DNA from 4 places in the Bacillus sp. FSL H8-0534 genome. Region 3 is predicted to be linked to each of the others. Evidence: riboswitches for the same ligand, from Rfam matches in the RefSeq annotation. Region 3 holds a riboswitch; each other region holds the start of a gene.
What was found. A riboswitch is a leader RNA that binds a small molecule or an ion and turns the genes downstream of it on or off. The one in region 3 is predicted to bind lysine.

Region 1 (8,420 bases), 2.1 Mb from region 3:
CATCACTTATTTTCTCAACTTCTTGATACTTTATCACATTCTTTTGGTAGAACTTTTTCTAAAAGTTCACCGCTGTTTTATTGTTTTTTAATTGCATTACATAATAGGTTCCTTTGTGCTGTTTTAAAAGTTCTAAAATTGCTTGATCTGCTATCCTTTTTCCGCGGTACGCTTTTAATATGAAAAGATCGTTAATGCAGCAGTCTGTTTCAGGTGCTGTGAATGGTGGTTTCGCGAATAGAAGAAACCCGACATATTTTTCTTCATATGTAATGAAATAAGGAGAAAGCTCATCTCGGTTACAAATAAGTTCAAAAGCATCAAATTCAAAAAATCCATTTTCATTTGGATGAAGGGTAGGGGAGAATTCGGATAAATCATGTAAATATAGAGCATAAAAATTCTTTAATATTTTAAGTTGTTCAGTGGAGACAATTTCTAACGCGACGTTCATTTTAATCCCACCCTTTTTTTAATAATTCCTCTATGCAGTAAACCATTCGACATAAAGAAAACATATCCTTTGAATGTGAAGGATTCATTCCAATAAAAAAGGCCAGCAAACATGATTGATGTTTGCTGGCCTTTTATCACTTAAAGTTCACATTTATCAAGAGGAATTACTTTTGTTTTCTTTGTAAATTTATATCCTAACCACATCGCAAGGAAGAGAGGTAAGCCGATATAGGAAACAAGTACACCATTCCAATCGATAGACTCGCCTATAAATGCTCCGTAATTTTGTCCTAAAATGACAATGACACAAAGTGCAAATGCGAAGATTGGACCAAATGGGAACCATTTTGCTTTATACGGTAAATCATTTAAATCTTTTCCTTGTGCAATATATGCTTTTCGGAAACGATAATGACTAATAGCAATTCCGACCCATGCAATAAATCCAGACATTCCAGATGCATTTAATAACCAAATATATACAACACCGTCGCCGAATAAGGAAGCTAGGAAAGCGGCACAGCCAACTACTGAAGTTGCGATTAACGCGTTAACAGGTACGCCGCGGCTATTTAATTTACCTAAAAATTTCGGTGCTTTTCCTTGTCTTGCTAAATCCCAAAGCATACGAGCTGATGCGTACATACCTGAGTTACCAGCAGATAAAACTGCAGTTAAAATAACTGCGTTCATAACAGAAGCGGCAAATGCAACTCCTGCTTTTTCAAATACAAGTGTAAATGGACTTACTGTTACATCGCTAGCTGCAAGACTTTCAGTTGTATACGGAATTAATAAACCGATAACAAGTATTGCAAAGATGTAGAATAATAGAATACGCCAAAAGATTGAGCGAATTGCTTTTGGAATGCTACGCTCTGGATCGGCAGTTTCACCAGCAGCTACACCTAATAATTCAGTTCCTTGGAATGAAAAACCAGCAGCCATAAATACACCGATAATTGCCATAATACCACCGTTAAATGGTGCATCTGCAACAGTAAAGTTTTTAAATCCAACAGGTTCGCCACCCATAATACCAAAAATCATCATAAATCCAACGATTAAAAAGATAATAACAGTAGCTACTTTAATAAGTGCGAACCAATATTCCGCTTCACCAAACCCTTTAACAGATAAGTAATTTAAAAGAAACATAATGACTAAACAAAGGCCACTCCAAATAAGGGAAGGTGTATTTGGGAACCAAAACTTCATAATTAATGTTACGGCTGCAAGTTCAGCGGCAATGGTAATTGCCCAGTTATACCAATAATTCCAGCCGAGTGCAAATCCAAGTGATGGATCGACAAATTTTGTCGCGTATGTGCTAAAAGATCCAGTGACAGGCATGTAAGCTGCTAATTCAGCTAAACTTGTCATTAAGAAGTAAACCATAATTCCGATTGCCGCATATGCGATGAGAGCTCCGCCAGGCCCTGCTGTGTGAATGACACCACCACTTGCAAGAAATAGTCCGGTACCGATTGTACCGCCGAGAGAAATCATCGTAAGGTGACGAGATTTTAACCCGCGTCTTAATTCACCTTGTCCTTGTGTAGATTGTTTTGTAGAGGTAGCTTGATTCGTTGCGCTATTCATGTTCAACACTCCTTTTCTTGTAAGATTAGGAAGGAACGGGGAGAAAAATACAAAAAACCGCCAAAGGAATTTGGCGGAACGTTTCACAAATAACCACCCCATCATACCCTTCCGTTAAGATAGCACCCCACGTTTACACGGTACTTTGTAAACGTGACAGTTCTGTTCCTGTTTGGAGACAGCCCCAGCTCGTACTTCCAGAGAAGAAATACAAACTTCGGCAGCATTTCCTTTCAAACGGAGTCATTGACATTCTCTGTGTCTAATCCGTTCTACTAATAAAAGCCGCAACCTCTACCTCATCGGATTGATGAGGATTTATTTATTGCTGTGATTTTTAATATATGGCAATTGTAATTAGTTTCTGAAAATATTGCAAGGGATTTTTGTAGGAAAATATCAAAAAAAATCGGTTATTGTATAGGAAACGTTTCAAAATTCCACCCGAACCTACGTGATATGTAAAAAAATGAAGAAAAAATTGTTATACAAATGTTTCGCAAAAAGATATGGAAAATCCTCTAAAATTAAAAGAAAATTCAGAAAAATAAATTCGACATTGATTATAAGCAAAATAAAGAGTGCTAAAGAGATTAAAAAAGGTAAGCAAACTTATCATTTGCTTACCGTAGTATTTCACACCACTTTATAATTATTTCTGTTTTAAGGCAAAACTCGTTTTTGTCCAGTCGTATATCCAACGTTTTGTTTTGTAAGCTGGGAGTGATTTCTAACCGAAATGAAAAGTGCAATGATAACGACAAGACCCGCTGCAATATAGGAAAGGTTAATAATTGTTGGATCCACTTTAAATGATGTAAGCAGTGTCCGGATATTTGTAAAAATAATCAGTCCACCAACGAGTACCCCAAGTAAATGTGAAGGTACAATTCGTACTAACCATGCAGCGATTGGAGCGGCGATAATGCCGCCGAGCATAAGAGCAAATACCCAAAACCAGCTTACTTGTTCCCAGCCTAATGAAATGAAAAATCCAATAGTTGCAGCTAATGAGACAGGAAACTCACTCGTATCAACGGAACCAATGACTTTTCTTGCTTCATTTCCACGTGCGAGAAGTACGGGTGTAGTGATAGGTCCCCAGCCACCTCCACCAGTTGAATCAACAAATCCCGCAAACAATCCGAGTGGTATAAGTTGCTTACCAGACATACGTTTATTTGATTGGACAATTTGTTTTTGAATAATAAATCGTAATAAAATATAGACACCTAAAGTAAATAAAAAGATAGAAATGTACGGTTTAATTAAATCACCCGGTAAATTGCTTAAAAAACAAGCACCAACAAAAGCACCAATTGCACCTGGTAATGTTAGTCTGGAAACAGTGTATTTATCAACGTTTCCAAATCGAATATGAGATACGCCAGAAGCTGCAGTGGTAACAACTTCAGCTAAATGAACGGATGCGGAAGCGACAGCAGGTGCAATGCCAAACATTAATAATAATGAGGAAGACGTTACTCCGTAAGCCATTCCAAGTGCCCCATCAATCAGTTGAGCAAAAAAACCAATAATAGCAAAGACAATTAATTTTTGCATATAAAATCCCCCTGTAATAATAAACAAAAAGGCTCTTTTCTCGAGTGAGAAAAGAGCCTTTGGTTTTTCCAATCAGCTTAACGTTAATTTTTTATTATTATAATGCATATTAATCTCATAAAGCAACTGGGTTTTAAAAGTTTTTTAAATTGATTGAAATAACAGAACAGTTATATAATAAAAGGATGTAAATAAAGGGAGGGGAAAATTATGTTAGCATTTGATCATCTCGTTCATACCGTTAGGTGCACACCAAAGGAAGCAGAAAAGCGAATGGAGGAGCTTGGATTTCATACGGTACAGGGCGGAGAACATACAAACTGGGGGACATGGAATAGTTTATGTTATTTTGACTTATCTTATATTGAATTTTTAGCAGTGCAACATGAAGATACAGCGAAACAAGCGGATAATCCACTTGTTCAGGAAACTGTAGAGAAATTACGAGATAGAGAAGGAATGCTGCAAATTGCTCTTCGTACAGATCATATTGAAGAACTTGCGGTAAGGTTCATGGAAAAAGGGTTACAAGTTAAAGGGCCGTTTGAAGGAAAACGAATGAGAAATGACGGTCATCTTATCGAATGGAAAATGTTATTTGTGGAACAGGAAGATAGTGGACCGAAATTACCTTTCTTTATACAGTGGGAAGAATCTGATGAGAGTAGGAGATTCGATTTACAAGAAGTGGGCGTCATTGTCCCGCATAGCAACGAGGTAAAAGAAATTCAGACAATATATTATGCTGTGAAAAATGCACGTGCAACAGTAGAAAGATGGAAAGAGATACTCGAAGTACAAGTGACTTTACCTGAAATTCATCAAGAATGGAATGCGCTTTGTCAAAGTGTATTGCTTGAAAATGTAAATGTGCAGTTTTGTGAACCTATTGGTGAAGGGTTCGTGCAAGAATGTTTGTTAAAATATGGAGAACTTCCTTTTGCTGCTGAACTTCAAGGAGCAAATACACAGAAGAAAAAACAACAAATTTTAGGGAATGTATACATATATTAATTGGAGTGGTCTATGTGGAAGAGGTGCTAAGGGAGTTAGAACAACAATTGGATTGTCCTCGTATAGTAAAATGTACTTTGATTCCAAAAGGTTTTTCATTTGATAAAAAATATAAAATTGAATTAGAAAATGATGAACGCTATTTTATTAAAGTGTGTGATATGTCAACTAGTGAACGTAAGCGCGAAGAATATGAATATACGCGTCATTTTGAATCATTAGGTATACCAATACCAAAACCAGTTCATTTTATAAGGCTTGTTAGATTAAATCAATGTGTACAAGTATTTGAATGGGTTAACGGAGAAGATGGTGAAGATATACTTGGAAAGTTGACTGAGAAAGAGCAATATTTGGCTGGAAAAAGGGCAGGAGAAGTCTTAAAGACAATTCATACAGTGAAGAAAAAGAATGTAGAAGAATCTTGGGAAACAGCTCGATGGAATAAATACGAGAGATATTTGCAATTATTAGTGGAATACGAGGTGGATTTTATTGACTTGCAATCGGTGTTAACCTTTGTAGAAAATCATAAGAATTTATTGCGAAATCGTCCTACTGTGTTTCTGCATGATGATTTTCACCCAGCAAATATTATGATTCATCATAATGAATTTCGTTCAGTAATCGATTTTGCGAGGTTTGATTTTGGGGATCCCATTCATGATTTTTATAAAACGGCCTTGTTTACAATTGATATAAGTGAACCATTTGCTGTTGGACAAGTCCATGGGTATTGTGATGGGGAGCCGTCACTTCATTTTTGGAAACTATATTCACTGTATGCAGCGATGATTTTTCCAGCAGATATTGTTTGGGCACATAAAGTAACACCAAATTTATTAGATGGAATGAAGGGGAGGTTGAAGCGGATTGTAGACGATCAGAATGATTTTACTTCTTATATTCCAAATTGGTATAAATCTTTTAATAAAGATATAATAAATATAGAATAGTTGGGGGTGTTGATTTGGATAAAATAGCGGTTATTTCAGATATTCATGGTAATATTCCTGCTTTAGAAGCAGTTCTTAAAGACATCAAACTAAAAGGGATAGAACGTATTGTGTGCTTAGGTGATCTAGTAGGGAAAGGACCACATTCTAGTGAAGCAATTGAGATTATTCGGAAAGAATGTGAGCATGTTGTAATGGGAAATTGGGATGATTTTATTACAAAGCCTAGTGATTTCGAAACATTACAATGGCATCAAAAACAATTATCAGAACAGCAGCGGAATTATTTAAGGGAATTACCATTTTCAATTGAATTTATAATGAGTGGGAAACTAATTAGAATGTTCCATGCATCACCTAGAAGCCTATATGAAAGAGTTCAGCCCGGAGCTCCAATGGAACAACGTGTTAGTTTATTTGAAAATAGTAATCTTACAGAAAACATTGAAGGTGAAAGGAAACCGGATGTCGTTTGCTACGGAGATATTCATCAAGCTTATGTGCAAAATTTTCGTGGGAAAACTTTGTGTAATGCAGGAAGTGTGGGTAACCCACTTGAGATTACGCAAGCCTCTTATTTGATTTTTGAAGGCGTATATGGCCAAAAAGAGGCAGCAAGTTTCTCAATTCAACTTGTAAGAGTTCCTTATGATATAGAGCTTGCGATCCGATTGGCTAGAGAAGAAGAAATGCCTGAGATTGATGCGTACATACAAGAATTGACGACAGCTAAGTATCGGGGATTAAAGTAGAATTAGACAAAATATATTCGATAAATCAACATACAGTTCTGTATAAATACTTAAAAATATTAACTATAGGGGAGGGAATATTCTAAAATGATTATTTCGAATATTTAAAATAAAAAGTTAGATAAATGATTGGGAAAGTAATTATAACTTCTAAATAGAGAGAATTAGAAATAGCGAAATCATTAGATACAATGATTTTTCTCCAAATAGGCATGGTTAAAAATCCTTAGGTTGGCAGCTCATGTCTGTATTCAAAAGGTGTATAGTAACCTTAATAAATGATGAAATATGCTAAAAGTTAAAAACTAACGAGGGAATAGAGATGAAAATACAATTAAAGGCGGATTTAATGTTACTATTGGTTACATTTTTTTGGGGGGCATCCATCTTACTTACAAAAGTTGGCCTCAATTACATGCAAGAATATAATTTAATCTCATTACGTTTTATTATTGCTTTTCTTTTGTCAGGTATAGTGTTTTATAAGCATTTAATCAAAATTGATTTTAGAACTATTAAATATGCTTTTATATTAGCTGTTATCTTGTTTATAGTTTATATTTTTGCGACTTTTGGTACAAAGTATACATCGGTTTCTAATGCTGGTTTTTTAATGAGTCTTACAGTGATATTTATTCCAGTATTATCATCTATTTTTTTAAAACAAAGACCTGAAAAAAAAGTTATATTGGGAGTTGTTTTAACAATAGTAGGGATAGGGTTATTAACGTTAAATAGCCAATTAAAAATAGGTTATGGCGATATATTATGTATTTTATGTGCGCTATTTTATGCAGTCCATATCATTATTACTGGAACAATAACGAAGCAGGTTAATTCAATTAGCCTTGGAGTTTTACAACTTGGTTTTGTCGGTCTATTTAGTAGTATTTTCTCAATGTTTATGGAAAATCCTAAACTTCCTAGTACTGTTGAATCATGGTTTTCAATCTTAGTATTAAGCGTATTTTGTACAGCAATGGCTTTCATTGTTCAAATCATTGCACAGCAATATACGAGTCCTACACATACAGGTCTTATTTTTTCATTAGAACCTGTTTTTTCAGCGGGTTTTGCTTTCGTTTTCACAGGTGAAACTCTCACAGCTAAAGGTTATTTAGGTGCAACTCTTATATTATTAAGTGTAGTAATCGCTGAACTAGATTTTAAGAGTTTATTAAAAACAAATTATAAAAAAATATAGGATAGATGTTTTTTATAATACGTTCAAGTTGAGAATATTCATTTATATCATTTTAGCTCATATAAATCAGATTTACTTTTGATAAGTAGTTTTATGCTAATAGTTAGTGTTTGTAGCAAATATGGTATAATTTTTATAGTAATAAAAATCAACGATAAAATTTCTTAATGTTTTGTAAATATCTAACTGAGGTGGACTATTTTTGAAAAAAATGCGCTTATGAATTTCTAAAAATAAAAACTTTAAGTAAATCACATTTGATTATAGTAACAAAAAGGTGTTTTCACGTCTAGAAAGCACCTTTTCAGTCCACAGTTATTTGTTATAGTTTCATACTTGTTTCCGTAGTCTAAAGCATTTTTCATGGAGCGTTAATGCTCCATGAAAAATGTTTTTTTATTTTTGACAAAATTCAATGGCGGTATGTAAACGAGAAATTCCGTCCTCTATTTGATTGATATGTACTTTCCCATACGATAACCGAATATAGCCATCTTTTGCTCCAAAAATACTGCCAGGCATAAAGGCTACTTGCTGTTTTAAACTTTGCATTATAAGCTGTTTTTCGTTAATAGGCTCCTTTAATTTTCCCCATATGTAAATCCCGCCATTAGGATTTGAAAAAGAAATCTTATCTTGAAGATAATAATTTAGGGCATCGACAATGACATCTCTTTTTTGTGCTAACTGATTGCGTAATTGCGTTATATGCGTATCAAATGGAACAGTTTCAAAAAATTGCTGCATGAGCCATTGAGGAAATATACTCAGTCCTAATTCCATTTGATGCCGTGCATCTGATAACCGTTCTACTACTGACTGTGGAGCAACAAGCCAACCGATGCGAAGGCCAGGTGCAATCATTTTGGATAG
Region 2 (8,420 bases), 660 kb from region 3:
AAGATTCGATTGTAATTATTGTTAAGCAAGTAGGACCAGCTTGTCATACAGGAGAGAAAACATGCTTTCATTATAAAATCATATAGGGGGACCTGAGGATGGAAGACGTACTGAAGTCTTTATATGAAACCATTGAGCAGCGTAAAGAAAGTCCAATTTCGGAATCATATACAAATTATTTATTTACAAAAGGTGAAGATAAGATTTTAAAAAAAATAGGGGAAGAGTGTACAGAAGTGGTAATCGCTGCAAAAAATGATGATAAAGAAGAACTTATAAAAGAAATGGTCGATGTGATTTATCATTGCTTTGTTTTACTAGCCGCAAAAAATATTCCATTAGAAGATGTGTTAGAAGAAGTGAAAGAGAGACAAGGAAAGCTCTCAAAAACAGGAGAGCGTAAAGAAATTGATACGTTATAAGGGGGGGGAACTATGAAAGTGGATTATCACCTTCATTTAGAAGAGGGGCCGTATTCGCTAGGGTGGTTGGCGAGAATAAATCAATCAATAGAATATTATCAACCGTTAGAAGAAGAGCGGCATTCGATTGAATGGCTTATGAAAACACAAGAACGCTTGCAAAAAAGAGTACAAGAGGGTCCATTTACAATAGAGTGGATTGATTTCTATTTAGAAGAAGCACTGCGAAAAGGAATAAAAGAAGTTGGTATTGTTGATCACTTATATCGTTTTTATGAGGCGAAGGAATATTATGAGAAATATGTAGACATTAGTGAGTCAAAGCTCGGTCGTCTGCAGAAAGAATGGCTAGATCAAGTGCGAGTAGCATCGATTTCTGATTTTACAAAAGCAATCCAAGAGGCAAAGGAGCGCTGGAGAAAAAGAGGAGTAGTACTGCGTCTAGGGATTGAAGCTGATTATTTTATGGGTGGGGAAGATGAATTACAAAAATTATTGGCATTAGGAGATTGGGATTACGTAATTGGTTCTGTGCATTTTATTGATGGATGGGGATTTGATAACCCAGATACGAAAGAATATTTCGAAAACCATCAGCTAAGTACATTGTATGATGTATTTTTCACAACAGTTGAAAAGGCCGTTCGTTCGAGAGTGTTTGATATTGTAGCGCATCTTGATAATATAAAAGTATTTAATTATCGATTAGATGAAAATGTACAGATTCCACATTACGAAAGAATTGCTAAGGCATTAATAGAAACAAATACAGCAACGGAAGTAAATGCTGGATTATATTATCGTTATCCTGTTCGAGAGATGTGTCCAAGTCCACTTTATTTACAAGTGTTGGCAAAATATAAAGTGCCAATTACTCTTTCATCAGATGCTCATTACCCAAATGATTTAGGAAATTATGTCCAAGAAAATGTGAAAACATTACGTAATCATGGTATTTCTCATGTTGCTACATTTGAAAAACGGGTGAGGAAGATGCAACTGCTTGAAGAAGAATCGGTAATTGTTTCAAAGTAAAACATGATTTCGTGATGAAAACCTTTCTTTTTGCTCAAAATAAGAAAGAATGATAAAGGAGGGTTTTAAATGGTAAAACAAAATAATAAACAGAGTATGAAAGTGACGAATCAAAGTTATACTTCCCAAACGAACGAGGAAGTTGATTCTGTAGTACAAGAACAAATTAGTGATACGGTAGCAGAGGGAACGATTGATGCAAAGCTGGGAAAACAATCTAGTGAAGAACAATAAGTAAAAGGGGAGATATCCATCTCCCCTTTTCTTATGAGAAAAAGTGTCGATTTTCAAAACTGTAATCAAATTTCTTGGCTTTTTTGACATAGATTTCTTACAATAAAATGTAAGGAAGTTCTCATTTTTAAATAGAAGAGGTGCTTAGTAATGGCGAAAATATTAGTAGCAGGAAATATTCCAGAAATCGGATTACAGTTATTACAAAATCATGAAATAGAAATGTATGACAAAGAAGAGTTAATCAGTACCGAAGAATTAGCAAAGCGAGTTAAGGATAAAGATGCACTGTTAAGTTTACTTTCTACAAAGGTAACAAAAGAAGTGATTGATGCAGCATCAAATTTGAAAATTATTGCCAACTATGGTGCAGGTTACGATAATATTGCTTACAAGTATGCAGCAGAAAAAGGAGTTGTAGTTACAAATACACCGAAAGTTTCAACAGAAGCAACAGCAGAGTTAACATTTGCTATTCTTTTAGCGGCTGCAAGACGAATTCCAGAAGGAGATACACTATGTCGTACAGTGGGATTTAATGGCTGGGCACCACTCTTTTTCCTCGGCCGAGAAGTATATGGGAAAACAATTGGAATCATCGGTCTTGGTGAAATTGGAAAAGCAGTTGCGAAACGTGCAAAAGCATTTGGAATGAATGTGATGTATACAGGTCCAAACCGTAAGTATGAGACAGAAAGTGAAATAGAAGCAACATATGTAACATTAGAAGAACTATTACAAACAGCAGACTTTATTACGATTAATTGTGCGTATAATCCAAGTCTTCATCATATGATTAATGAAGAACAATTTAAAATGATGAAGAAAACAGCATATATTATAAATGCAGCACGTGGTCCAATTATGAATGAACTAGCGCTTGCTCATGCGTTAGAGACAAATGAAATTGAAGGGGCAGCTCTTGATGTATTTGAGTTTGAACCGAAAATTACAGAGAGATTAAAGGGACTGAAAAATATTGTCCTTACTCCGCATGTTGGAAACGCAACATTTGAAACTCGTGACGCTATGGCTGAAATGGCAGTGCGTAACATTTTAGCTGTATTAGAAGGAGAAGAACCATTAACACCTGTAAACCAAAAGGAATTTGTTACAAAATAGAAAGAACCCTTCCAACTGGAAGGGTTCTTTCTATTTTTCTTTATTTGCTCGTTTTTTATGAGAAGGTCTTTGCCTAATAAATTGAGATAACATAAACAAAATATAAAGTGGAATAGCAATGAATAGAAATACTGAAATGTTGCCAAAACTTGTTTTATACATTGTATAAATACTGCCAATTAAAAATAGTGTAACAATGATACTGTATCGTGGAATTGGCACATCTTTTAAACTTGGGATGCGAATACGGCTTACCATTAAAAATGCAAACGTTACAAATACTGTAATGAGGACAATTTTTGGAATGGTATGTGAAAACAATGTTAAGAAGGCAACAAGTCCTCCTGCTGCAGTAATAGGAACGCCAGTGAAATATTTCATAGAAGTAGAGGAAGGCGTTACATTGAATCTTGCTAAGCGATATGCTCCGAACAGAGGGAATAGGCCTGCTATGTATAGTCCGATAATTCCGTAATTGGAAAAGGAAGTGTAGTACATTAAAACTGCAGGCGCAGCACCGAATGTTACAACATCTGCGAGTGAATCAAGTTCTTTTCCCATTTGTGAATCAACACGCAATAAACGAGCAACCCGACCATCAAGACTATCTAACATCATCCCGATTAGTACTAAAATAGCAGCTGGTTTATAATACCCTAAAGATGCATAGCCGATTGATAAAAATCCACTGTATAAATTTCCGAGCGTAAATAAGTTTGGAATTGCTGCTCTATACAAAATCTGATCCCTTGCTTTCTGTAATAAATTCTTAATTAGTGTATGAAAGTTTACTTGTTTTATCATAACATAAATTTCTTTCCACGTACGAAAAAATTCCCATTTTGTGAAAGATTTCATCAAGTGAAATCGTATTCAGTGATGTGGTTCATTAAGGCAGGCTTTCATGAGTAGTTTATCCCTTGTCTAACTTTTTTATCATTTTAACCGAGAAGACCCCCTCCTCTAAACGAAGTGAAGGTGGGGGGAGTTCAATTCTACTGAGCTTTGAGTTGGGGAGAGATTTTGTTAGATAAGATCATCATGTTTATGAAAGGGTAAAAATTTAATTAAGAAATAAGCAACCTCAAATTGTTATCATTTAAGGTTGCTTTTAGGGTTATTCAAATTTAGTTATCATTGTTCCCGTTTTGTATTTATTGTTAGGATCAAATCGTAATAAATCGCCATAGATAAGTTTATCAGAATAACTTAATTCTGTTTTTGATTTTTCAATATATGGCTGGCAAATTGCTAAATCAATAGATTCACCTGTGCTTTTTTTATAGCACATATTTTTTGTATAAACATAATCGTTTGTTACGAAACTACCATCACGCATAATCATAAGTGGATGCTCATTTTTTGCAAATAAATCGGTACCAAACTCAATGGATTGGTTTGTTTTGACACCAAGTAAATGGAGCAATGTTGGTTTTATATCGATTTGTCCAGATACTTTAGAAATAACTTTTCCTTCTTGACCAGGTACATGAATAATAAGTGGTACACGTTGCAATTGCATCGAATCAAATGGAGTTATGGATTCTTTACCGAGAAATTGTGCCATAGCAGCATTATGATTTTCAGAAATACCGTAATGATCTCCGTAAATAACAATAACTGAGTTATCGTATAACCCTTCATCTTTTAATCGATTGATAAATAGTTTCAGAGATTCATCTGTATAGCGAACGGTTGGGAAATAACGATTTAGTACACCACTCTCAGAATTATACTCATTAATATATTGATCTTCTGGATTTAAAAGAAATGGGAAATGATTTGTTAATGTAATAAATTTTGTATAAAACGGTTGTGGTAAAGATTTAAGCTTGGAGATCGATTGTTCAAAGAACTCTTTATCTTTTAGTCCCCATCCAACAGACATTTGTTCTGTTCCTGTATAATCATTTAGGTTAAAATAACGATCGTATCCGAGTGCTGGATACATTACATCACGATTCCAGAAAGTTTTATCATTCGAATGGAAGACTGCGGAATAATATCCATATTTTTTTAACTGCTCAGGAGTTGCTGTGTACTCATTGTTTGCATGTGTAAAGAATACAGAGCCACGGTCTAATGGATATAATGAATTTTCTACAATAAATTCGGCATCGGATGTTTTTCCTTGTCCAGTTTGATGATAAAAGTTATCGAAGTAATAACTATCTTTTATAAATTGATTTAAAAATGGAGTAATTTCTTTTCCATTTATTTTTTTGTTGATAACAAAATTTTGTGTAGATTCCATTGAAATTAAAATGACATTTTTTCCTTTTGCAACTCCAAATAAACTTTTATCAGCTTGTTTATTTTTTGAATTCACGTAGTTTTTAATCTCAGAAAAACCGTCTCCACTTGCAAATACACGCTCTGCAGAAGATTTAGACTGAAGTGTAATGTCAAATAGATGATATGTGTATAAACCAAGATTTTTCACAACGGTTTGACGATCAAAAGAGTGTGAAAATAACTGCGGTTTATGAACGACAGAAACAATAACTTGCAATGCTAACAGAGCTGTTATACCACTAAAAAAGCTTTGTTTTTCAGAGCGAGATAGTGGCGTATTATCACAAAATTTCGGGAACTTACGTAAAATAAACATTAGAATAATTGCATCCGCAAATAGAAGTAATGTCTTGTACGTAAATAGTTCTTTAATACTGGTTCCTAAATCAGCCATGTTATTTGTTTGGAATAAAACAGGGAATGTGACAAAGTCATTATAAAAACCGTAGAACATCGCGTTTCCAAATAAAATAAATGACAGCAAAAAGCTGATTCCAATAATAATTCGATTTCGATACTTTGATGCTAATAAAGCTAGACCAAAAAATAAAAGCAATGAAGCAATTGGATTAAACAAAAGCATCATTTCTTCAAAGAAGCTATCAATTTTAATATCGAAGGCTAGCTTGTACACTATATATGTTTTTATCCATAATAAAACGACTGCAACAAGTGCAAATCGTAATTTTGGAAACAAATGTTGTAGCATAACATACTCCTCTCCTACTGTAAGTGACGGTTCTAGTGATTGTAGTTCTAATGATAGAAGTTTCACTTTAAATATACGAACAGTCGTATATCTTTATGTACTATTATACGAAAACAAAGCAGAATTGTGGATAATTTTTATAAGAATTGGTTAGAAAAAGAGAAAACGGAGACAATAACCATATCGCATTTTGATACGGAGGTTATGATGAAAAAGTTATTTTGTTTCATATGTAGTGGTTTTTTATTCTTTTCTACCCCTACAGTTTTTGCTGCACAATATGATGCGCCATTATTAGAAGATGCTCTTTATTCCGTTTTGTTTCCGCAAATAAATGTAGCGATTGAGAAGCATTATGGGAAACAAAAACCGTATGAATGCCCGAAGATTGTTAGTTTGAAAAAAATGTATAGTGGTACATATTTATTTCAAGCGGTAATTGAAGTGACGAAATATGAAGCCATAGGTGGGAAAGTACTTCCGCCATTCGAAAAAATAAGAATTACGTTTAATAATGATGAGGGAGAATGGACTGTGAAAAAAATAGATATAAAGCGCTTACCAGATGATACGAAATTAAATTGTAAAAAAACAATGTGAAAAATTGTTTGACAAATAATTTATTCGTTTGGTATTGTTAATACCAATATAAGATGTTTGAAAATTAAATAGACTTACCTCATCTACTCTCAAAGGTAGAGGCCGCGATAGGAAAGAGTAAGCTATGGGAGATTTAGTGGAATCTGTGATCATAGATTGAAAGGGACTATTGCCGAAATATAAGAGTGACCACGTCATTCATATATTGGGACTGCATTGAATAAATGTAGTACTGTCATAAGATTTTATTTTATGGAGAGCTATTTGGAGATGTTGATGCGGTTTCTTATTTGAGAAGATAACAACTCGTTTATTTTTTCATGATACATTATTCCTAATAAGAAACGCGTGTGAACATTGTTCCGCGCGTTTTTTGTTTACCCCGCTTTAACGGGCAGTAGGATCTCATATCTTAACATTCTGAGAAAACAAAGAAGTTAGGTGGAGGATCAACTGCCCGTAAAAGCCCGATTGGTGAAGGCTAATAATCATTTGGGATGAAACTCCCACTGAATAAAGTTTCACTTTATCTAAAAACGCGCTGCAATGAATAGAAGAAGATTGGGGTTATGAGTTTTAGAGGAAATAAGGGAGGAATTCAAATGTATTTACACGGCACAAGCCGAATCAATGAGCAAGGACACTTAGAAATTGGAGGATGCGATACAACGCAGCTAGCTAAACAGTATGGGACCCCACTTTATGTATACGATGAGGCTTCTATTCGGGAAAAATGCCGCGCGTTTCATCGTGCTTTCCAGGAAAGTGGATTCTCTTACCAAGTAGCGTATGCAAGTAAAGCGTTCTTGTGCATGGAGATGTGCCGAGTAGCTCGTGAAGAAAATATGTCTTTAGATGTTGTTTCTGGGGGCGAATTGTATACTGCTTTGCAAGCTGGTTTTCCTGCATCACGCATTCATTTTCATGGTAATAATAAGACCGAAGAAGAGATTGTCATGGCGCTGCAAGCAGATGTTGGCTGCTTTGTGGTAGATAATTTCTTTGAAATGGAAATATTACATGACTTAGCACAGCAGTATGGAAAAATTGTAAATATATTAATTCGAGTTACACCTGGAGTAGAGGCGCATACACATGAATATATTACAACAGGGCAAGATGATTCGAAATTTGGTTTTGGAGTTTCGGCTGGTCAGGCAATGCAGGCGATTCGAATAGCGCTAGAGAAATCAAATTATAATGTGTTAGGTATTCATTCACATATTGGGTCACAAATTTTTGAAACAGCAGGATTTGTTCGAGCGGTTGAAGTATTGCATAATTTTTTAGAAGAGATAAGGGAGCAGACTGGTTATGTTGTAACGGTGTTAAATGTTGGTGGAGGTTTTGGTATTCGTTATACGGAAGCTGATAGACCACTTACCCTTGAAACATATGTGCATGCTGTAACAGATGCAGTGAGAGAACAATTTACAAGAAATAATTATCCACTTCCTGAAATATGGATTGAACCAGGTCGTAGTATTGTTGGGGATGCAGGAACAACAATTTATACAGTAGGAGCTGTAAAAGATATCCCTGGCATTCGTAAATATGTGTCAGTCGATGGGGGAATGACAGATAATTTAAGACCAGCTTTATATGGAGCTCGTTATGAGGCGATGCTAGCAAATCGAGGGAAAGAAGAGGCTGAAGAAGTTGTTTCAATTGCTGGAAAGTGTTGTGAGAGTGGAGATATGCTTATTTGGGATATAGAACTGCCGCAAGTTGCTACAGCAGATTTGTTAGCGATCTCTTGTACAGGAGCATATGGATATTCTATGGCTAATAATTATAATCGTATTCGCAGACCGGCTGTAGTATTTGCAAAAGGTGGGGCATCACAAATTGTTGTTGAACGTGAAACATATGAAAATATAATTGGGAACGATCGCATACGTATAAAAGAGCTTGTGTAATGATAAAAGGAGTTGTTCAAATAGAGCAACCCCTTTTTAAAAATATAAAATATATCGGAAAACTAGGATTGAAAAAAATCAGAA
Region 3 (8,420 bases):
TTGCTCGTAACGCAAGATGTCCCTGCTAATGATAAAGCCTTTGATTATGGTGCATTAGCCAAAGTAATAGATCGTATGATTGTAATGATGTATGATGAGCACTATGGAGCAGGGACACCAGGACCAATTGCTTCAAATAAATGGTTTGAACATACGCTCAATGATCTAAACATTCCCTCTGAGAAACTTATAGTTGCTTTCGGTAACTATGGATATGATTGGGAAGTAAATAGCAAAAAACCTGCGAAGTCTTTAACTTTCTCAGAAGTTATGACAATGGCTCATGATTCAAATATAAAAATTCAATGGGATAAGATCAGTGGAAATCCTTATTTTCGATATAAAAAAGGAGCGAAAGAACATACTGCTTGGTTCTTAGATGGTGTTACTTTTTATAATCAAGCAAAAATCGCAATGAACAACAATGCAAAGGGATTTGCATTATGGAGACTAGGAGCAGAAGATCCTACTGTATGGAAAGCTTTAAAAGATCCTATTGAGGTACAAAATAATCCTGATGCATTACATAAAATCGCTAGTTTAGATGAAGTAAATTATTCTGGGCAAGGCGAAATTTTACAGATTGAGAATGAAAGACAAAATGGATTGAGAGATTTTAAAGTAGGCAAAGAAGGTTATCTTACAGATGAAGTATATCAATCACTACCATCTGCATATCAAGTGAAACGCTATGGAAAACCAAAAGGAAAACAAGTAGTACTAACATTTGATGATGGACCAGATCCTAAATACACACCGGAAATTCTAGATATATTAAAAGAGCATAAAGTAAAAGCAGCCTTTTTTGTACTTGGTGAAAACGCCCAAATAAATCCTAATCTTGTTAAAAGAATATACGATGAAGGCCATGAAATTGGCAATCATACCTTCAAGCATCCGAACGTAGCTGATACGTCTTTACTACGAACAAAAGTAGAACTGAATACAACTCAGCGCCTGATTCAGGAAATAACTGGACACTCTACGGTTTTATTTAGGCCACCATATGAAGCGGATGCTGAGCTGGATTCACCAAATGAAATAGTACCTATTTTGCGTGCACAAAATATGAACTATACAATGGTGGCAGAAAAAGTTGATCCTGAGGACTGGGCGACGCCATCAACAAATGAATTGGTAAAGCGTGCTCTAAATCCTATTTATAAGGGGGAGGGAAATGTTATTCTTCTCCATGATGCAGGAGGAAATCGTACTCATACGGTAGAGGCGCTGCCAATTATTATTAAAGACCTTAAAAAGCATGGATATAGTTTTGTAACAATTTCAGATTTAATGGATAAAGAACGAGATGAAGTTATGCCACCCGTTTCTTCTGAGGGTGAGCAATATTTACTTTACAATAAAGCTGTTTTTTCAGGAGCGGGATATTCTAAACATATATTAACAACTATTTTTTATATTGCTATTGGATTAGGTATTTTCCGATTCCTATTTTTAATTTATTTTGCATTCAAGCAAAAAAGGAAAACAAGATCTCGTTTATTTACTAATTCGTCTTATCAACCTTTCGTTAGTGTTGTGATAGCAGCATATAATGAAGAGAAGGTTATAACCAAGACGATTCGCTCAATTTTGGATAGTGATTATAGAGAGTTTGAAGTTATTGTTGTTGATGACGGATCGAAAGATGGTACGTCAAAAGTAATTCAAGAAGCATTCCATAAACATCCTAAAGTTTGTTTAATTCAGAAAGAAAATGGTGGGAAATCATCCGCAATGAATTTAGGATTTCAAAAATCACGAGGAGAAATTATTGTCACTTTAGATGCGGATACTATTATTGCGCAAGACGCTATTTCTCTAATGATTAGACACTTTGAAGATCATAATGTAGCAGCAGTTTCAGGCAATGTCAAAGTGGGAAATAGACGGAATTTGTTAACTACTTGGCAACATGTTGAATACATTACAGGATTTAATTTAGAACGCAGAGCTTTTGATGAGTTGAATTGTATCACGGTAGTTCCTGGAGCTATTGGAGCATGGCGTAAAAAGAATGTAGTTGAATCTGGATATTTAAGCGAAGATACACTTGCAGAAGATACGGATCTTACTATAACATTTTTACGTCAAGGGCATCGAATTGTATATGAAGAAAAAGCATATGCTTATACGGAGTCGCCTGAAGATGTGAAAAGTCTCATTAAACAGCGATATCGTTGGTCGTATGGTACACTCCAATGTCTTTGGAAGCATCGAAAGGCATTGTTTAATCCAAAGCATAAAACATTAGGGTTTGTTGCATTACCTAATATGTGGTTGTTCCAATATGTCCTGCAGTTCATTGCTCCTTTAGCAGATATATTAATGATTATAGGGCTATTTGGTAGCAATCCGCTAAAAGTTTTGGGATTTTATCTTGTATTCTTTCTAATGGATCTTCTCGCTTCTCTTTTTGCATTTAAATTAGAGAAAGAGAATCCTAAACCATTAGCATGGTTAATTTTACAACGCTTTATTTATCGTCAATTTATGACTTATGTTGTAATTAAATCTGTATTTTCATCTATTCGTGGGGTTGCGGTAGGATGGAATAAATTGAAGAGAATGGGAAGTGTTAAGCACTCCTCTGAACATAATGAGGCATCATAAGAGAGCAGATAATCTGCTCTCTTTTTTTACTAGTAGCTTCTTATTTTGAATAACAATAGTTATGAATGATGTGGAACGAAAAATGCAAGTGGTAGAAAAAGAGAGAAAGGGAAAATATGCTTTCTTGAATGATCCTAAGGTAATATGCCATTTTGTACACTTACAAAAAGATATAGATAAGAAGAAAAAATAGAAAAGAGGATACAGATGAATTCTTTAATTTACTCATTTTATTTTCCCTAATCTATTTGATTGTTGAGAATATAAAAACAGAAAGTGTAGCTTCTTTAGCTAAACTTTCTGTTTTTTCTTTTAGAATACACAATCATTCATTTAAATTCCCGAAGAAGAAATTCGTTTTTTTGTTTTTGGTAAGATAATAAATTTGATGAAAAATATGCTGACTATAACAGTTGAAAGAACAGGCAAAAAATCCTGTAGTGCAGCAAATAAAATAATGGAAAATAACGCTAGCTGAACGATTGCTAATGAAAATACAAGAATGAGAAATTGATTTATTCGTGTGTCGTGTGAGATAGGATATAATGCTACAATATTATTTCCCGAAAAATATTTCCATAAAGTACGAAGCTGCATAGAGGTCATATATAAGAGACAACAAGTAATAGCGCCTTTTGCAAATACATTCGGTACGAAATATAAAATAAAAGAACCGATAATAGTTAAACGAATATATATACCAAAATAATCATTCGCACGTAAGAATGATAAAGTGTTCAAATATAAAAAAGTAGATTGTTTTTTATGTAATATAGGTTCTAGCCAACTTGTTAGCCATTTTCTTTGTTTTACTTGTTTTTTTAGCTGTGGAACTTCTGTGAAAAAGTTTGCAAATTGGTAAAAGTGCATGTCCATTTTTTCTTCTTGCTCAATTATATATTCCCATCCAATTTGTTTTGTTGGTTGTTTTGTTGTATAAACAAGTAGGAAGACAAGAAGTAATAGCATTGCACCTAATAGAACAACTGATACGGACTGAAAGAGCATATAAAGAATAAGTGCATTACAAGTGAAGCGAATAATAAACCAGATTTGGCTGTTATATTGATCACGCCATATCCAATTGATATATAGGTTCCAACCTTTTATTAACATTAAAATGAAAAAGATCGTACATAAGAATGGAACGGTTGTCTGTAATGTTTGCATTGCTAGCGGTGTAATGATTAGAAACGTAAATAGCAATGGAAAAAGTTGAATGACATAATTGTATAGAAGAGACTGTTTGAAATAAGATGTTAATTTCTCTTCGAGTGCCAGTAAATAGACAGCGTCAGGCTTCTGGATAAAAGTACGAATCGGGCATCTCGTTATCATGATGGTAAGCAGAGATATAATGATGATTAATGAAATGCCTTTAGAAGGAGATGTTTTAAGAAACTTGGCGTAATAATACGCACCAACGCATGAGACGAAGATGAAACTGTATAGTAGACCGCTAATCATGCGTGCAAAGTACATGATGACGTTTTGAATATGCTTTTGGAAACGAGTGCTCCATAGTGTTTCGATTGACATGTTTTTTCACCTCTGTCTTCTATTATATAGGTTTCTTTCTTATACAAAAATAAAAACGAGCAAATTGCTTTAAGCAATTTGCTCGTTTTTATTTTCTTCATTTTTTTTCTTATCGCGATTCATTAATGGATAAAATGCAAAGCCAATTACAAATAAGCCGATTCCAAGAAGGAATGTTTTTATATCTGAGGAGCCAGTTTTAATGACCCACAGTGCATAGCAAAGTGCAATGACTGCGATAATACCATCCATAATCCTTGAACCGGGTTCGTTTTTATACGTTTCACCAGTTGCAACGAGTTTTAATTGGAAGATTGGTGAAACGAGATAAGGGATTAAGTAAGCTAAGGTTGAGACAGTAATAACGAATGTATAGGCCTCAGCAATGGTCCCTGATAACGTTGAGAAAAGGAAGACTTGCGACATAATATTTGTCAGTCTTAGTGAATAAATTGGACTTCCTTTTTTGTTTGTTTTTGCAAAGAAGGAAGGGAAGAATCCTTCTTTCGCCGCTTGATAAGGTACTTCTGAGCTTAATAAAATCCAGCCTAAGATAGAGCCGAATAGGGAAGTAAGAGCAAGTAGTGCCATCAATTTCCCACCGCCGTGGCCCATTGCAGCATTTAATGCATCGGCTAATGGACGTTCAGAAGTTTGAAGTTTATCAATGTGCAGAACACCCATTGTTAAAATGGTAATTCCTAAATAAATGGCAACTGTTAGTAATAAGCCAGCTACAGTTGCATGCTTTACTGTTTTTGGCGATTTCGCACGGTTTGATAAAAGAACAGCTGATTCAATACCGATAAATGCCCAAAGTGTTGTAAGAGCGGCTAAATTCACTTGTGAAAGTAGTCCATGTGACACGCCTTCTTTATCAATCACTGGTGTGTACCATTGTCCAAATTTAGAAGCTTGAAATGCAAACAAAGTAACAACGATAAATAGAAGGAATCCAGTTACCTTTGTTGTTGTTGCTAGGAAGTTTAATTTCCCGGCTCCGTTTACACCGTTTGTTAAAATCATATGTGTTCCCCATAGTAAGCATGAACAGATGCAAAATGTAATCAGTTTTCCAACTTCCACATCGAAAGAGCCGATTGAAAATAAGATACGTGTATCTTTCATAATCGGGAAGAAGAGTGATAAATAACCTGCAAAAGATGTAATAATAGCAACATTACTTGCCCAGTTTGCGACCCAGTAGCCCCAAACTATGCTGAAACCAGCCATTTTTTTCTTTTTTGGTGATGAGAATAAAGCATATGCATGACTTTGTGGTCCTGTTGTTAAGTCAGGACGACGAATTGCCAAATTACCGAAAACAAGAGCTAGCATTAAAACACCAAACCCTGTTGTTAACCAAGCTAATGTAACACCGAGTGGGCTTGCTGTTTGTGCTAATGTACTAGGCACCATGAAAATACCAGCGCCAACCATATTGCCGACAACAAATGCTGTCAGTACCCAAAAACCCCATTTTTTTTGTTGCATAAAAAATACCTCCAAAGTTAGTATAACCAAGTCAAGCGAGGAGATATGTATGTCTTCCAAAAAGGAAAGAAAGGTAAGCTTCATACAAAACAAAAAAAGCACGTGTAATTGTCGCTACGTGCTTTCTATCTTATAGGAAACCCACGACATACCTCTCGATAGCTCTCCACAAACAAGTTGTTTGTGACAGTTCTGCACTTATTAAATAGCAGACCCAGCAAGAATGCACAGTGGGCATTTCTTACTTCGGCAACCATTCCTTTCCCATTCATTCATCGATGCCACTACATCTCCTGAAATGATACTCTTAATGACTGCAACCTCTACCTCACCGAGATACGAATGAGGATTTATGTATTAAATTAACATAATCAAGGGTAACAAATGAATTTTTATACGTCAATGGATATAGCAATAATCAGACTATAGTGAACAATTTGTCATTAAAAGAAGAGGGATTTTTTTAGAAATAGGCTCTGTTAATCTGTGTGTTAACCTAATGAAGCAAATATTTTTGATATTTTGTCTCACTTGAGTCTAGAAAAACAACATAGTTATTCTGTAACTTTACTTGAGAATGTGATGGATTGGTTAATGAGAGAAGAGAAAGCGGGCTCATTGTAGCTCTTTTTTCTGTGCTGAAATATTACCATATAACAGAGCCTAGGAATAAAAAAAGAAGCTAAGTCTACAACCGTAGATTAGCTTCTAACACGAAATATTATACTAAGTTTAATACAGTTACTTTTTCACGTGTCATAGACTCAAGGCTCTTACGAATACCTTGTGCTCCCATACCAGAACCCTTCACACCGATGAATGGGAAGTGGTCAGGACCACGCTCTGTACGTCCGTTAATTTGAACGGAACCAGTATCGATTTTGTTTGCAATTGCAAATGCTTTATTAATGTCTTTTGTGAAGACACTTGCTTGTAAGCCGAAATCTGATTTGTTCGCAATTTCAATTGCTTGTTCATCAGAAGAAACACGGATGATTGGAAGGATTGGGCCGAATGGCTCTTCCCAAGCAACTTTCATATCTTCTGTTACATTGTCAATTAATGTTGGGTAGATTAAGTTGCGCTCGCGTTTGTTACCAATTACGATTGTAGCGCCTTTTTCTACTGCATCGTCAACTAATCCTTGAACGAAATCAGCAGATTTATCGTCGATTAATGGCACGATTGTACTGTCTTGTTCTGGAGAACCAACAGTTAATTCAGCCACTTGATCTTTTAATAAGCTAACAAGCTCGTCCGCTACATTTTCATGTACAAGCACGCGCTTGATTGCAGTACAGCGTTGACCTGAGTATGAGAATGCGCCACTAACGATATGTTTTGCTGCTTCTTGTAAGTCAGCATCTTCACGTACGATACCAGGGTCTTTACCGCCAAGTTCTAATACAAGCGGAATCATAGCAGCTTTTTTCGCTAAGTGAGCACCTGTGTGTGTACCACCTGTGAACGATACCATATTTACGCCAGGATGTTCTACTAAGTAGTCGCCGATAACAGAACCGCGTCCTGTTGCTACGTTTACAAGTCCTTTTGGAAGACCTGCTTTATGAAGAGCTTCAACCATTTTAATACCGCTAATTGCGCCTTGTGTTGCTGGTTTAAAGATAACAGCGTTCCCCATAATAAGAGCTGGTGCAAGTTTTGCAGCAGATAAGTTTACAGGGTAGTTAAATGGTGCGATTGCTAAAACAACACCACGTGGTGCACGTTGAATGATTGCAAGCTTGGATTTAGATCCACCAGGGAAGCTATCGCCCATCATGCTTTCGCCATGCATGTGTAATGCTTCATCTACAGTATAACGAATTAAATCAGCTGTACGAACAACTTCTTTTTTCGCATCTTTATAACCTTTACCGACTTCTTTCATCACGATATCGGCAATTTCATCTTGCATATTTACGAGCTCATCAGCCCATTTATATAAATATTTTGCACGATCTTGAAGAGAAGCTTCAGCCCATTCTTTTTGAGCTTGTTGTGCTGATTTAATTGCTTCGTCAACCTCTTCACGAGTAATTGCTTGTACTTTACCAATTACTTCGTGTAAGTATGGTGATGGAATATCAATTGTTTGCCCAGAAGAGCTTTCTCTCCATTCACCGTCTAAATAAAATTTGTACGTATTGCTAGTTGTCATGATTTGTCCTCCTAAAATAGCAACTTGTAAGAGTGAGTATATGGTGATTGTAGGGGGTTTGAGAACATTTTTCAAACAAAATGTTTATGGAAACGATTTCTTATGTGATTTTTATTTTGTATGCCCTTTCTTAAAGGGGTTTACCTTATTTGTAAGTGAAATATAGGATTATCTATAATAATATCGATAGATAATTTTTTCGAGTATCGAGGTGGTATTGTACATCTTTTATTTTTGGTGATAAAAGTTTATTTTGTAAAATAATGAAAAAACAATTGACAGAAAAGTTGATAAAGTTATAAAATTAAAAATGGAAAATAAATGAAGGGGGTGCGCGTAATGATTGTAATGGTAAATATGACTGGCTTAGTTGGATTACATGGTGGGAAACATTCATATCATTACGCAACCCGTACGGAAAGATAGTGCTTTTTTGTTTTTTCAAAAAGCGTACGTTGCGTATTTCGTAACGTACGCTTTTATGCGTTTTTGCGCATATCGTCAAGCGGCGGTATGCGTTTTTTTGTCTCTATTTTGGTTGTTTCCATACTTTGTATGGTTTCGATAAAGTGAAACTTCCATCCGTAAGGGGGATTTATCTCCCACGGATGGT
Region 4 (8,420 bases), 970 kb from region 3:
GTTATCAGTCCCTCGCTTGGATATAGAGAAAAGGATTCAAAATGTAAGTTTGAATGTTCTGCTTGGCGGTTATTTAGCAGCATACTTTGTCCGCGTAATTGTACGTTAATTCGAGCAGCTACTTCTAAAGGATTAAATGGTTTTGTTATGTAATCATCCCCACCAATTCCGAGGCCTGTTAATTTATCTAAGTCACTAGAGCGCGCTGTCACAAATAGAATAGGGGTATTTGTATAGTTTCGTATTTGTCTACATAATTCGAAGCCGTCTATATCTGGTAGCATAACATCGAGTAAGATAATATCGAATGGATGATTTTTAACTAAGTTTAACGTCTCACTTCCGTTTAGAGCGGTTGTTACATGAATAAAATTTTCTTTCTTTAAGGTTAGTACCAACATATCTAGTATACCTTGCTCGTCATCTACTAAAAGAATATTTTCTGTTCTCATTATGTATCCGCCTTTACATGTTTTTTGTCTCATTAAAATGATTTGGAAAATATTTCACATGTAATAGTGTAACATAATACTATTTTGCTAGATAAAAAAATAACAACAAAGAAATATTCCTTGTTGTTATTTTTGAAAATGAAATTAATTCATTTGTACCATCGGTTCAATTTTTGCCATAAAAGATTGATGAAGAGCTTCTACACCATCTACTAAATGTAGGCGATCAATGACAACAGATACTTTAATTTCAGATGTACTTACCATTTTAATATGAATATTTTCGTCTTTTAATGTAGAGAACATGTCAGCGGCAACACCTGGATTGGATACCATGCCGGATCCAACAATTGATACTTTTGCTAGATGATTTTCATATTCTACAGATCTATAGTGAAGTGCTTCTTGATTTTGTTCTAATACTTCTAATGTTTCTCTTAAGTCACCCGAATGAATAGAGAAGGATAGATGTACAGTACCTTCATTTGTAATACTTTGAATAATAATATCAACATTAATGTGAGCGGTAGCCAACGTAGAGAAAACAGTTGAAAGTGCTCCTTGTTCTAATCCTTTAATTGTTACGCGTGTAATATTATCTTCAAATGCAATACCTTTTACGATTGATTGTTGTTCCATGTTACATTCTCCCCTTACAATTGTTCCGTTTTCTTGTTCCATACTTGAACGAACTTCTAAAACTACGTTATGATTTTTCGCGAATTCAACAGCACGTGGATGCAGTACACCAGCACCAAGATTTGCGAGCTCTAACATTTCATCATAAGAAATTTCATCTAATTTATATGCGTCTTTTACAACGCGTGGATCAGTCGTGTATACACCTGTTACGTCTGTGTAAATATCACATTTTTTCGCTTTCAGCGCAGCTGCTAATGCAACAGCAGTTGTATCAGAACCACCGCGGCCTAGTGTGGTAATTTCGTTCTCTTTACTTAGTCCTTGGAAGCCAGCAACGATTACAATTGTTCCTTCTTGTAAAAGGGATTGAATACGTTCAGTATTAATATCAGAGATTCTTGCACTTCCATGTACAGATTCAGTCGTAATACCAGCTTGCCACCCAGTTAGTGAAATAGCGTCGTATCCTTTTGCTTGCAGCGCCATTGTTAATAAAGAAATGGTAACTTGTTCGCCAGTTGTTAAAAGCATGTCCATTTCACGTTTACTCGGATTTTCGGTAATAGCAGTAGCAAGTGCGACAAGCTCATCTGTGCTTTTTCCCATTGCAGATACAACTGTAACAACACCGTTCCCTCGTTCATATTCTTCAATAATTAAATTTGCTACATGTTGAATGCGCTGAATACTTCCGACAGAAGTACCACCGAATTTTTGAACAATCGTTTCCATTACAAATTCCTTCTTTCATCCATTTTTATTAATTAATCAGGAAAGGTGTAAAAAACATATAAGAGAGATGTATAAGTCCCTAAATATTCCTGTAGTTACCGGAAAGAAAAACAAAAAAACACCATCTCAAATAGGGGAGGATGGTGCTGTTACAGGAAAAGGGAAACAGAAAAAGGAGCTAATAAAAAAACCGCCAAAAAAGAATATCATATAAAGCATGATACCTCTTTTTTGTAGATAGCTCTTCATATATACACGTCTGTACATATGACAGTTCTGTTTCTATTCGAAAACAGCCCCAATTAATAAATGCAGAGAAATTTATTAATTTCGGCAACACTTCCTTTTTTCTAAATTCATCGACATCTCTGTGTCTCCTTTAGAATACTTATAAGCGTTGCAACCTCTATCTCACGTTTTGGGCGAGAGTGTTTGGTTTATAAAGTTGTTTGGTAACATTTGTTTTATAATAATTAAAATATTTTAGGAAATCAAGTGCTTTGTTAATATTTTGAAAATTAAGTCTCTTTGTGTAATGAAAGAATTATTTGAAAAATATAGATAGAATCGAATTTTACGTATACATTAGTGATATAGAGGGAGTGGAGGGAGAGAGGATGAAGAGGCAGAAACCGATTTATGTTCAAACAGAAATGGTAACATCAATGGATGAATTATGGAAGTATACGCAAGATCCGATGTTACATACAGAGTGGGATGCTCGCTTTACTGAAATATCATATTTAGAGAAACAAGATGATGAACCACAACGTTTTTTATACAAAACAAAAATCGGTTTTGGGCTTGAAATAGTTGGTGAAGGGGAATCGGTAGGGGAATTCCAAAAGGAAACAGGAGAAAGAATATCTTCGCTAAAATTTTGGACAGACAATAGACTTTCATTGATACAAATAGGAAGAGGCTATTGGAAATATACACCGAATGGAGAAATGATTTGCTTTGAAACGCAGTATGATTATGAGACGAGATTTGGTGGTGTAGGGAGGATTATAGATTCATATGTATTTCGGCCGCTATTAGGATGGGCGACAGCATGGAGCTTTGATGCTTTAAAATTATGGTTAGAAAAAGGGTTGCATCCTCGCTTGTTAATAAGAAAATCGATTACGTATTGGCTTATTTGTTTTTTACTTTCTTTTGTATGGATGTATCAAGGGCTTATGCCAAAAGTATTATTTAATCACCCAGAAGAGGTACAGATGCTTTCTGTACTTATTGGTTCAAACGAAAATAGCATTCTTTCGCTTAAAATAATTGGTTTTTTAGAAATAGGATTCGGGATCATATGGTTGTTGCCGTTTCAAAAACAGAAGTTATTGCTGCTGCACATTATTATTTTAATTGGTCTAACCATAGTAGCAGGATTCACAAATATTTTGAGTTTTATCCAACCATTTAACCCCATTGCCTTAAATTTTATATTAATTGGATTATCAATTATTGGGTATATGAACAGTAGTGATTTACCAAGAGCGAAAAATTGTAAGAGAAAAAGAAGGGGGTAAATGCGTGGCTAGCATCTATGAAGTATTATTAGGAGAATCTTATCAGCAGCTACACCCGAAATTACAAAAACGTTATGCAATTACGGAAAACAATAGTTTTATAGGTGAAGGGAAAATGGATGAAATTGATGAAGGATCGTTTCTTGTCAAAATGCTTTTAAGAGTTGCATCTAAGTTTCGCATGTTCTTTTCAGAAAGAGGAAAAGAAGTACCGTTTACAATACATAATATTGCTGAAGAGGATGCGAAAGGAAATGTTTTTGTAAGGTGGAATCGGATGTTTCGATTTGATAACAAAAAACGTTATTTCAATGCCGTTATGTACCTGAATACAAAACAGAATGAAATTATTGATTACTTTGGTGAACCGTATTTGCTCGTATCAACACTTGCCTTTTATGTTGATGAAGAAGGAGCAATGCATATCTCATCAAAAAAACAATGGTTTTACATACTTGGGAAGAAAATACCACTACCCAAATTTTTATATGGAGAGGCGAAAGTTATAGAGAGCTATGATGATGTATTAAACTGTTACAAAATTCATGTTCAAGTGCGAAATCCATTATTTGGCCCGCTTTTCTCATATAAGGGAACGTTTGTAGAAAGGGATCAGACTAGATGAAAAATATAATTCTTGGCCTTATTTGTTATATGGTTTTTATTATATTGGAATGGCCGAAATTAAATCCCGTTGAATGTATCATAGTGTTATCTGTTTTTTTATTTATACCAATGTCATTATGCATTGTTGATAAGGAAAAAAGAGATGGATCACAGGTTTTATTTTATAAACTTGTATTGTTACTTTATCCGGTTGCTGCAATCAGTGCGATGCTTGCCTTCATAACAGATTATTTTTTATTTGCAGTGATTTGGTTTATATATACAGGCATTATTGCATTATTCGGCGTAAGTAGGTTACTAGAAAGAGGATGGAAGCCGTTAGAAGAGATGGCAATTGATAGCGGATTTATTTATTTGTTTTTAGGTGGTTTTTGGTTCTTTGCCTCTGTAGCAAATATATCCATTATGCAGTTTAGTTCAGATATTGTTTTGCTTACAGCAGCTCACTTTCATTATTCAGCCTTTTTACTACCCTTATCTGTAGGTTTACTTGGGAGAAAGCAACAAAAGAAAAGTAAACTATATAAATTTATCACGGTTATTATTGTTATTTCACCGATGACAGTAGCGATTGGTATTACTTATTCAAGAACATTCGAGTTCTTCGCGGTATTAATTTATCTCATCTCACTTTATGCTTATGGTGTTTATGTATGGAAAACAAAATTCACTTCGATAATTGCAAAAATCCTTCTTATCATTTCATCGAGTACACTTATGATAACGATTTTATTTTCGTTAGTATACTCATATGGGAACTTTAAGCAAGTTATGACGATCACAATTACGCAAATGGTTTGGATTCATGGTGTTGTGAATGGAATTGGTGTAACATTGCCTGCTTTTATTGGCTGGATGATTGAAAAGAATGTGCCAGCTTACATTCATTATGGAAAACCGATGAGTCGTATCAAAGGGAAGATGAAAGTGGGGGAAACGCTTTTCTTGCAACAGGATTTCATAAAGAAGAAAGAGTATACAGGTCTTGTAGAGCAAATGAGTGATTTTCATAGTATGGGGTTTGATGAAAGAAAAGTATCTCCACTTATCATTGATTTTTATGAGCATACGAAAAATTATCAATTAAAAGCAAACATTAAGTGGTCTCGTTGGTTTCGGCCCTTTGCCTTTCTCTATGAAAAAATAAGTAGACATATACAGCAAATTCATTTAGGAATGGGAAATAGATGGGAAGCTATGTATGGTAATATCATTGCGGTAAAAGGTGAACGAGATGGTAGAGAAGATGTGAGGGCATGGATTCGAAAAAATGAGCAGGATGAAACGATCTTTGTAGCTCTTTATTCACAGCATACATATAGAGGAGATACATATATGAATATTGCTTTGCCGCTACCATTTTCTAATATGACGGGTATTTTAAAATTACGTAATGATAACAAAGATCTTATCATTACTAGTCAGTTAAGAGAGAGTACAAAAGGAGACGAAGGGATTTATTTACATACCCCTTTCTTTACGATTCGATTACCGTTAGCTGAGACTTTTACGATAAAAGAAAAAACTGATCAGATTTTGACAGCGCACCATCAAATGTGGGTGTTTGGTGTGAGGTTTTTAGAGATTGATTATGAGATTGAGAGAACGGAAGGGAGATGTCGTTGAAATTTTTTTTGATATATCTAAAAACTAAATTATTAGAAAAGAAAGAAAAAATAAATGTTATAATAAAAGGAAAAAGAAGGAAGATATTTAGAGGAAGGGGATACATATGCAAGGAGAAATACAGACAAAAAATAAGGGGAGTTATGTAAGTAATTTATTGTTACCTGTTACAAAATCACGGCAGTTTACTTTCTTATGGATTGGTCAGCTGCTTTCTGTACTTGGAAGCTCGGTTACAATGGTAATTCTTCCAGTAGTAGTATATACATTAACAGGTTCAACGGTGGTTATGGGGATGACGATGGCTATGTATATGCTTCCGAATATTCTTGTTTTACCGTTTTCTGGGTTAATCGTTGATCGCATGAATCGAGTTAAATTAATGTTATTTACTGATATTGTTCGATGCATAGTGATGATAACACTTGCGACACTTATTTTTACAGACACTTTAACAATCAATATTCTATATGTATTAGTAGCAGTATATGGACTAATGGAAGGCCTGTTTCAACCGGCATATGCAGCGGTGCGAGCAAGGGTTTTCGTGCCAGAAATTCGGAATGCAGCTAACGCATTAACGCAAATGAGTAATCAAGGCGTTCGTTTAATAGGCCCAGCGCTTGGCGGGCTTATTGTTTCAGTTGCATCGGCTGGAATCGGGTTTGGGTTAGATGCATTGACTTATTTGTTATCTTTTATTTGTTTATTGTTTTTAAAAGATGTAACAGCTAAAAAAGTACAGGAACAAACAAATCAAAAAATGAATCTCAAAAAAGATTTTACAGAAGGTATTGTTGTTTTAAAAAGCCATCCGTGGCTTTGGATTACAATTTTAGCATTTTCATTTATTAATATTTGTTACGCAGGAATTATCGTTGTATTAATCCCTTGGCTATTTAATATACATCATCAGTTTGAACCGTTTGTTTATGGACTTGGAATGGCGTGTTCTGGAGCTGGGGCTGTTGTGGCAGCTCTTATTTTTGGCGGGAGACAGAGGTGGCATAAACGAGGATTGCTTGCCTATGGAGGTGTTCTCATTAGTGGGATGTCACTTTTACTAATGCCTTTTGTTTCTTGGGCACCAGGATTAATAGGGTTAATGGCATTAGAGGGGTTTGGAATTATGATTTTTGGCCTAATATGGGAAACGAGCTTGCAAGAACTCGTGCCAGAAGAAGCGTTCGGAAGGGTAGCAAGTCTTGATATGTTAGGATCGTTTGCATTATTGCCGTTAGGGTATTTAGTTGTCGGTTGGTTGGCGAATATAATTGGTGGTACTGTGACAATTATCATTCTAGCTATTGCAGCAATTGTCGTAGTAGCAATCGCGCTACTTGTTCCGAGCATTCGCAAGTTTGATTAATATAGGTTAACAAAAAACAGTAAGCCCTGTTAAACGGTAGAGCTCACTGTTCCTGAAATACAAATGTTTGCGTAAATTGTTTTTCTGCTTTTTCGGGGTGACCATTATAACTAAAATCTTTCTCTTCCCAGCTAATAACAATATCAAATGAATTGGCGTCTTCATATAATGGGAATTTCATTTTTGTAAAACTAGTTTGACTATATGACACGCTCATATCAGACTTGTTGAAAGGCTTGAAAGAGGCTTTTGATTTCGGGTTATTGTGACGTATTTCAACTGATACGTTAGATACGTCCTTACCGATATTCTTTACAAGTAAGCTGTATGAATGAAACATATCTGCTTTTGATGGTAATGCTTGAGGATCCTTAGCCTTATCAACTTCAATATACCACTGCTTAGATTTTGATGTAACAGGGAGTTCTGCAAAAGTAAAAGCGCTTGTTTGAAGTGGAACTGCAAAACATATGAAAGCAAGTAAGAATAATATTTTTCTTGTCATGTATGATTCTCCAATTCGCTATAGCGGATAGTTTTGATTTTGTTAGCATTTTCTAATTTTAAAGAAGTTATGCATGTATATTTGATTTAGCAGTTATAGAAAAGTGACGCGACACATATGCTGCACTGGGATAACCCGGGAATTGTCGTAGAAGTGATAAGAAAGCACTGGACGGGAAGATAGAAAATTATCTTATTGTGTATATGCATGAGTTATAAAGCTAATCTTTCTTAGTTGATAGAAGGATTAGCTTTATTTTATATGTAATTCTACAGGAAGAAAATGAACTTTTTTCAAGTTGGTAGGTAATAAATAGATAGGATGAATATGGGGAGGTGAAAACGTGGAGGAAACATTACTAATTCAGCTGGCGAAGGAGGGGAATATAGTAAACCAACATGAAACGTATAGGGGTTATGACACAATTGTAGTTCAAGGAGAATTTATAGGTGCTAATGCTAAAAAATTTCAAGCAAAAATATTTCATTATTGGTTTGATCGAAATACAGGACTTGTTTTGAAATATGAAAATCGAAATGAACAAGGAGAGGTAGTGGGTTATTTAGAAACGGAGTCCTTTGTTGTAAATACACCAATTGCAGATAGAGAATTTGCGGTGGATATTCCTCTTGATTATCAGAGACAAAATATGAATTCTAAGTAGTAAGGAGGTTATGAATGAGTAAATTAAGAAATGTTTATAGGCGGGATTATTATTGTGATATTGATTTTTTTATTTTTTGCGAAAGTTGAGAAAAATAAAAAGAGAAGTTGGTAATTTATGTTATAATATTATAAAAGTTTCGGAGGGGAAAATGATGAAAGGAAAGAAAAAGGAGATACAAACAAACGATAAAGCGATTAGTTATACACATATAGAAATGGGTTCCAAAACGATTTGCTTTATGTTTTCAGGTTCAGGTTACAATTACGATAAACCC

Region 1: another riboswitch for lysine. It lies ahead of MHH71_RS01100 (amino acid permease); the one in region 3 lies ahead of MHH71_RS11655 (amino acid permease).
Region 2: another riboswitch for lysine. It lies ahead of lysA (diaminopimelate decarboxylase); the one in region 3 lies ahead of MHH71_RS11655 (amino acid permease).
Region 4: another riboswitch for lysine. It lies ahead of MHH71_RS06720 (aspartate kinase); the one in region 3 lies ahead of MHH71_RS11655 (amino acid permease).

Annotation. Positions count from the first base shown of each region.
Region 1 is NZ_JBBOUC010000001.1:187,174-195,593, forward strand. Features, by position in the region: gene MHH71_RS01095 (GNAT family N-acetyltransferase) at 59-454, opposite strand; gene MHH71_RS01100 (amino acid permease) at 595-2,058, opposite strand; lysine riboswitch at 2,171-2,363, opposite strand; gene MHH71_RS01105 (sulfite exporter TauE/SafE family protein) at 2,722-3,621, opposite strand; gene MHH71_RS01110 (VOC family protein) at 3,832-4,635, shown strand; gene MHH71_RS01115 (aminoglycoside phosphotransferase family protein) at 4,650-5,591, shown strand; gene MHH71_RS01120 (metallophosphoesterase family protein) at 5,606-6,343, shown strand; gene MHH71_RS01125 (DMT family transporter) at 6,666-7,547, shown strand; gene pdxR (MocR-like pyridoxine biosynthesis transcription factor PdxR) at 7,944-8,420, opposite strand, start outside.
Region 2 is NZ_JBBOUC010000001.1:1,610,127-1,618,546, reverse strand. Features, by position in the region: gene hisI (phosphoribosyl-AMP cyclohydrolase) at 1-86, shown strand, start outside; gene hisE (phosphoribosyl-ATP diphosphatase) at 99-422, shown strand; gene MHH71_RS08495 (histidinol phosphate phosphatase domain-containing protein) at 435-1,457, shown strand; gene MHH71_RS08490 (DUF4025 domain-containing protein) at 1,527-1,691, shown strand; gene MHH71_RS08485 (2-hydroxyacid dehydrogenase family protein) at 1,842-2,813, shown strand; gene pssA (CDP-diacylglycerol--serine O-phosphatidyltransferase) at 2,844-3,551, opposite strand; gene MHH71_RS08475 (LTA synthase family protein) at 3,931-5,817, opposite strand; gene MHH71_RS08470 (DUF3888 domain-containing protein) at 6,025-6,417, shown strand; lysine riboswitch at 6,506-6,688, shown strand; gene lysA (diaminopimelate decarboxylase) at 7,020-8,336, shown strand.
Region 3 is NZ_JBBOUC010000001.1:2,266,667-2,275,086, reverse strand. Features, by position in the region: gene MHH71_RS11670 (glycosyltransferase) at 1-2,613, shown strand, start outside; gene MHH71_RS11660 (ABC transporter permease) at 2,947-4,152, opposite strand; gene MHH71_RS11655 (amino acid permease) at 4,222-5,646, opposite strand; lysine riboswitch at 5,798-5,980, opposite strand; gene MHH71_RS11650 (NADP-dependent glyceraldehyde-3-phosphate dehydrogenase) at 6,368-7,807, opposite strand.
Region 4 is NZ_JBBOUC010000001.1:1,292,470-1,300,889, reverse strand. Features, by position in the region: gene MHH71_RS06725 (response regulator transcription factor) at 1-452, opposite strand, end outside; gene MHH71_RS06720 (aspartate kinase) at 597-1,826, opposite strand; lysine riboswitch at 2,057-2,243, opposite strand; gene MHH71_RS06715 (DoxX-like family protein) at 2,444-3,352, shown strand; gene MHH71_RS06710 (DUF4166 domain-containing protein) at 3,357-3,977, shown strand; gene MHH71_RS06705 (YndJ family protein) at 3,974-5,605, shown strand; gene MHH71_RS06700 (MFS transporter) at 5,712-6,974, shown strand; gene MHH71_RS06695 (hypothetical protein) at 7,018-7,479, opposite strand; gene MHH71_RS06690 (hypothetical protein) at 7,823-8,143, shown strand; gene MHH71_RS06685 (alpha/beta family hydrolase) at 8,298-8,420, shown strand, end outside.